Aquabacterium sp. OR-4: one gene and its partner. The protein of the gene in region 2 interacts with the protein of the main gene of each other region in a pairwise test. Links are inferred from orthologs where the notes say so. Each region holds a gene or a part of one and is shown on either strand. Other genes may lie near its edges.

Region 1 (3,048 bases), 1.0 Mb from region 2 along the record:
GCGCTGGCGCACCTGCGCCGCGCGGCGGTGGGCGCCGGTCTCGGCCCAGGCGGCCGTGATGCGCAGGTCCTTGGCATGCAGCAGCACCGTGCCGGACGGCTTGCTCAATGTGATGTCGATCTCGACCTCGCCGCGGTGCGTGGGCTGGGCCGGGTCGACCACCAGCGACAGGCGGTAGGCGGTGGGCCGCACGCCCTCGGGCAGGCGCATCGGCAGCGGCGCCGCGCGGGCCGGCGTGCGCGTGGCTGCGTGCACCGGCGCGGCGGCGGCCAGGGTGATCAGCAGGCCGGTCAGCGCCAGGCGCAGCAGGGGGGCGGGAGAGGGCATGGACAAAGCTTCATGCAGGCGCGGTGGGGCGCCCGTTGCGCGGCACTGTACAGAGGCCGCACGCGGCGCGGCGCCGGCCCCCTAAACTTGGCGCCCTGATGCCCGACATGCCCGCCTTGCCTGCCCTGCCCGAACCGCCCGCCGATCCGGGCGATGCCGGTGATCCCGCCGCCCGCGCCACCGCGCTGCGGGCACTGCTGCTGTACCACGGCCACCGCTACCACGCGCTGGCGGCGCCCGAGATCCCGGATGCCGAATACGACCGGCTGTTCCAGGCCCTGCAGGCGCTGGAGGCCGCCGACCCCGCGCTGCGCAGTGCCGATTCGCCCACCCAGCGCGTCGGCGCTGCCGTGCTGGACGGGCTGCAGCCGGTGCGCCACGTGGTGCCGATGCTGTCGATCCAGACCGAGACCGACACCAGCGCCGAGGGCGCGCGCGCCTTCGATGCGCGGGTGCGGCGCGAGCTGGGCCTGGCCGCCGACGCGCCACCGGTGGCCTACCACGCCGAGCTCAAGTTCGACGGCCTGGCCATCAATCTGCGCTACGAGCAGGGCCTGCTGGTGCAGGCCGCCACGCGCGGCGATGGCGAGAGCGGCGAGGACGTCACCCACAACATCCGCACCGTGCGCGGCCGGCCCGGGGCCGGGGGCGCCATCCCGCTGCGCCTGCAGGGCGAGGCACCGCCGGTGCTCGAGGTGCGCGGTGAGGTCTACATGCGCCGCGACGATTTCGAGGCGCTCAACGAGCGCCAGCGCGAGCGTGGCGACAAGACCTACATCAACCCGCGCAATGCCGCGGCCGGCGCGGTGCGCCTGCTCGACTCCACCCAGGCGGCGCAGCGGCCGCTGAGCTTTTTTGCCTATGGCCTGGGCGAGGTGCAGGGCTGGATCGCGGGCCACGAGCCCCCGGCCACCCAGCACGGCCTGCTGGCGGCGCTGGCCGGGCTGGGCCTGCCGGTGGCGCGCGAGAACGCGGCGGTGCAGGGCGCCGAAGGCCTGGTGGCCTTTCACCAGCACATCGCCGCGCAGCGCGACGCGCTGCCCTTCGACATCGATGGCGTGGTCTACAAGGTCGACAGCCTGGCGCTGCAGCAGCAGCTGGGCTTCAAGACCCGCGAGCCGCGCTGGGCCGTGGCCCACAAGTACCCGGCGCAGGAGCAGGCCACGCGGCTGAACGGCATCGACGTGCAGGTGGGCCGCACCGGCAAGCTCACGCCGGTGGCCAAGCTCGAGCCGGTGTTCGTGGGCGGCACCACGGTGAGCAATGCCACGCTGCACAACCTGTTCGAGCTGCGTCGCAAGGGCGTGCGCGTGGGCGACCGGGTGATCGTGCGCCGCGCCGGCGACGTGATTCCCGAGGTGGTGGGCCGCCTGCCCGGCGCGCGCGCGGCCTATGTGCCCAACTTCCGCATCTGGCCGCGGCTGTGCCCGGTGTGTGGCAGCCTGGCCGAGCGCGAGCGTGGCGGCATGGACTACCGCTGCTCGGGCGGCCTGTTCTGCCCGGCCCAGCGCAAGCAGGCCTTGCTGCACTTTGCCGGCCGCCGTGCGATGGACGTGGAAGGCCTGGGCGACAAGCTGGTGGATCAGCTGGTCGACGGCGGTCTGATCCGCACCCTGCCCGAGCTGTACACCCTGGGCCTGGCCAAGCTCAGCGCGCTGGAGCGCATGGGCGAAAAAAGCGCGATGAACCTGGTGGCCGCACTCGAGAAAAGCAAGGCCACCACGCTGCCGCGCTTCTTGTTCGCGTTGGGCATCCGCCAGGTGGGCGAGGCCACGGCCAAGGACCTGGCGCGCCACTTCGGCAGCCTGGACCGAGTGATGGACGCGCCCGAGCCCGAGTTGCTGCAGGTGCCCGATGTGGGCCCCATCGTGGCCCACAGCATCCGCAGCTTCTTCGACCAGGCGCACAACCGCGAGGTGGTCGAGCGGCTGCGTGCCGCCGGCATCGCCTGGCCCGAAGGCGAGGGCGCCACCACGGTGCCGCAGGTGCTGGCCGGCAAGACCCTGGTGCTCACCGGCACCCTGCCCAGCCTGGGCCGCGAGGACGCCAAGGCGCTGATCGAGGCCGCCGGCGGCAAGGTGGCCGGCAGCGTGAGCAAGAAGACCTATGCCGTGGTGGCGGGTGAGGAGGCCGGCAGCAAGCTCGACAAGGCGCGCGAGCTGGGCATCACCGTGCTGGACGAAGCCGGCCTGCAGGCCCTGCTGGCCGGCGCTGCGGCGGCCGGGCCAGCGGCCTGAGTTCGATCACCGCCACCTGATCCAAAACCCCCGCCGAGGAACCCAGCCCATGGCCGTGCGAGAGATTCTGAAAATGGGCGATGCCCGCCTGCTGCGCGTGGCGCAGCCGGTCACCGCCTTCGACACCCCCGAGCTGCACCAGCTGCTGGTGGACATGGCCGAGACCATGGTGGCCGCGCAGGGCGCCGGCCTGGCCGCGCCGCAGATCGGCGTCGATCTGCAGGTGGTGATCTTTGGCGGCGGCGGCCCCAACCCGCGCTACCCCGACCGCCCGCTGGTGCCGGCCACGGTGCTGATCAACCCGCAGATCACGCCGCTGGGCGAGGCGCTGGAAAGCGACTGGGAGGGCTGCCTCTCGGTGCCCGGCCTGCGCGGCCGCGTGCCGCGCCATGCGCGCATCCGCTACAGCGGGGTCGACCCGCTGGGTCGGCCGATCGAGCGCGAGGCCGATGGCTTTCACGCCCGCGTGGTGCAGCACGAATGC
Region 2 (3,264 bases):
CCACACCCAGCGCCGCGCCCAGCGCGGTGGCCGTGGCGGTGGACGGCCAGGGCCAGTTCTTCTGGGGTGACGAGCCGGTCAAGGCCGAGCAGCTGCAGGCCCGCGTGCGCGAGGCCGCCAGCCGCGACCCCGGCACCGAGGTGCAGCTGCGTGCCGACCAGGCCGTGCCCTATGGCCGCATTGCCGAGCTGATCGGCCTGGTGCAGCAGGCCGGACTGGTGCGCATCGGCTTCGTCACCGAAGGCCAGCCGCCACGCTGAAGCGCCGGCACGGGCTGGTCGCGCCAGACCCCCCTCCTACAATCGGCGGGATGAACGAGAAATACGCCCCCACCGAGGTCGAAGCGGCCGCCCAGTCGCACTGGAACGCGACCGATGCCTACCGTGTGGTCGAGGATCACACGCGGCCCAAGTTCTACGCCTGCTCGATGCTGCCCTACCCCAGCGGCAAGCTGCACATGGGCCATGTGCGCAACTACACCATCAACGACATGCTCGCGCGCCAGCTGCGCATGAAGGGCATGAACGTGCTGATGCCGATGGGCTGGGACGCCTTCGGCCTGCCGGCCGAGAACGCGGCCATGAAGAACAAGGTGCCGCCGGCGCAGTGGACCTACTCGAACATCGCCCACATGAAGGGCCAGATGGCCGCCATGGGCCTGGCCATCGACTGGAGCCGCGAGGTCGCCACCTGCCAGCCGCAGTACTACCGCTGGAACCAGTGGCTGTTTCTGAAGATGCTGGAAAAGGGCATCGCCGAGCGCCGCACCCAGGTGGTGAACTGGGACCCGGTCGACCAGACCGTGCTGGCCAACGAGCAGGTGATCGACGGCCGCGGCTGGCGCAGCGGCGCGCCGGTGGAAAAGCGCGAGATCCCGGGCTACTACCTGAAGATCACCGACTACGCCGACGAGCTGCTGTCGGCAGTGAACAACCCGCAAGACCCGAACTACCTGTCGGGCTGGCCCGAGCGCGTGCGGCTGATGCAGGAGAACTGGATCGGCAAGAGCGAGGGCGTGCGCTTCGCCTTCCCGCACGACATCCGCGATGCCGCCGGTGCGCTGATCGGTGACGGCCGCATGTGGGTGTTCACCACCCGCGCCGACACCATCATGGGCGTGAGCTTCTGCGCCGTGGCGCCCGAGCACCCGCTGGCCACGCATGCCGCCGCCAGCAACCCGGCGCTGGCCGCGTTCATCGAGACCTGCAAGGCCGGCGGCACCACCGAGGCCGAGCTGGCCACCAAGGAGAAGGAAGGCCTGGCCACGGGCCTGTTCGTCACCCACCCGCTCACCGGCGCGCAGGTGGAGGTGTGGGTCGGCAACTATGTGCTGATGAGCTATGGCGACGGCGCCGTGATGGGCGTGCCGGCGCACGACGAGCGCGACTTCGCGTTTGCCAAGAAGTACGCGCTGCCGATCCAGCAGGTGATCGCGGTGGACGGCGAGCACTTCTCCACCGAGGCCTGGGCCGACTGGTATGGCGACAAGCCGCGCGCGCGCTGCGTCCACAGCGGCCTGCTCGACGGCCTGGGCCACAAGGACGCCGTGGCCAAGGTGGCCGAGCTGCTCGGCGCCAAGGGCCTGGGCGAGAAGAAGACCACCTGGCGCCTGCGCGACTGGGGCGTGAGCCGCCAGCGCTACTGGGGCACGCCGATCCCGATCATCCACTGCGCCGAGCATGGTGCGGTGCCGGTGCCCGAGCAGGACCTGCCGGTGGTGCTGCCCGAGGATTGCATCCCCGACGGCAGCGGCAACCCGCTGGCCAGGCGCGAGGACTTCCTCAACGCGCCCTGCCCGGTGTGCGGCCAGCCGGGCCGCCGCGAGACCGACACGATGGACACCTTCGTCGACAGTTCGTGGTACTTCATGCGCTACTGCGATCCGGCCAACCCGCAGGCCATGGTGGCCGACGGCACGCGCTACTGGATGCCGCCCAGCACCAGCGCGGCCGGTGGCGCCGGCATGGACCAGTACATCGGCGGCATCGAGCACGCCATCCTGCACCTGCTGTACGCGCGCTTCTGGACCAAGGCGATGCGCGACCTGGGCCTGGTGGCCATGAGCGAGCCCTTCACCAAGCTGCTGACCCAGGGCATGGTGCTCAACCACATCTACAGCCGGCGCACCGCGCAGGGCGGCATCGAGTACTTCTGGCCGCACGAGGTCGAGAACGTCACCGATGCCGGCGGCAAGGTGGTGGGCGCCAAGCTCAAGAGCGACGGCTCGGCGGTGGACTACGGCGGCGTCGGCACGATGTCGAAGTCGAAGAACAACGGCGTCGACCCGCAGGAGCTGATCGACCGCTACGGCGCCGACACCGCGCGCCTGTTCGTGATGTTCGCCAGCCCGCCCGAGCAGACGCTGGAGTGGAACGACGCCGGCGTCGAGGGCGCGCACCGCTTCCTCAAGCGCGTGTGGGCCTTCGGTGCCAAACACCACGAGGCGCTGCAGCGCGCCACCGCCAGCGATCTGTCGAAGGCCGGGTTGCGCGCCGAGGCCAAGGCGCTGCGCCGCGAGGTGCATCTGGTGCTGCGCCAGATGAGCCACGACTACGAGCGCATGCAGTACAACACCGTGGTCTCGGGTTGCATGAAGCTGCTCAACGCGCTGGAGGCCTTCAAGCCCGACGGCAGTGACGGTGACACCGCCACGCTGTGCGAGGCCGTCTCGGTGCTGCTGCGCGCGCTGTACCCGGCCTGCCCGCACATCAGCCACGGCCTGTGGGTCGAACTGGGCTATGCCGCGGCCATCGGCGGGCTGCTGGATGCGCCCTGGCCCGCGGTGGACGAATCGGCCCTGGTGCAGGACGAGGTCGAGCTGGTGCTGCAGATCAACGGCAAGACCCGCGGCGCCGTGACGGTGCCGGCCGCTGCCGACAAGGCCGCCATCGAGGCGGCCGCGCTGGCCTCGGCCGAGTTCGCCAAGTTCAGCGAAGGCAAGGCGGCCAAGAAGGTGATCGTGGTGCCGGGTCGCCTGGTCAACGTGGTGGTGTGAGCGGCGTGGCGATGATGCTCCGCCGCCGGCAGCTGGGTGCCGTCGCCTTGGCGGCGGCCGCCGCCGGCGCGCTGGGCGGCTGCGGCTTTGCGCTGCGCAGCGAGCCGCCGCTGCCCTTTGCACGCATTGCGCTGCTGGGCCTGGCTGCCGATTCGCCGCTGGGCGAGGAGCTGCAGCGCCGCCTGAGCGGCCAGGTGCAGGTGCTGCCGGCGCCGGCCCAGGCCGAGGTGGTGCTGCGCGTGCTGGAAGACCGGCGCCAGAAGGTGGTG

Evidence for each region. Proteins that work in one complex are often made in the same cells at the same time.
Region 1: the proteins of leuS (region 2) and ligA interact in binary tests that used the Escherichia coli proteins (3 or more experiments, as listed by UniProt). The link is inferred for Aquabacterium sp. OR-4 from one-to-one orthologs.

What each region holds. Positions count from the first base shown.
Region 1 is NZ_JAOCQD020000001.1:1,583,412-1,586,459, reverse strand. Bases 21-2,999 are described here. They hold ligA (NAD-dependent DNA ligase LigA), read left to right. Parts: upstream 21-434; coding sequence 435-2,564; downstream 2,565-2,999. Other genes in these bases: def (peptide deformylase), read left to right, coding at 2,614-2,999; N4G63_RS06745 (M1 family metallopeptidase), read right to left, coding at 21-327. Also shown: more of N4G63_RS06745, read right to left, coding at 1-20; more of def, read left to right, coding at 3,000-3,048. UniProt on the Escherichia coli protein: DNA ligase that catalyzes the formation of phosphodiester linkages between 5'-phosphoryl and 3'-hydroxyl groups in double-stranded DNA using NAD as a coenzyme and as the energy source for the reaction.
Region 2 is NZ_JAOCQD020000001.1:578,471-581,734, reverse strand. The notes cover bases 1-3,195. They hold leuS (leucine--tRNA ligase), read left to right. Parts: upstream 1-310; coding sequence 311-2,995; downstream 2,996-3,195. Other genes in these bases: N4G63_RS02310 (LPS-assembly lipoprotein LptE), read left to right, coding at 3,010-3,195; N4G63_RS02320 (ExbD/TolR family protein), read left to right, coding at 1-260. Also shown: more of N4G63_RS02310, read left to right, coding at 3,196-3,264.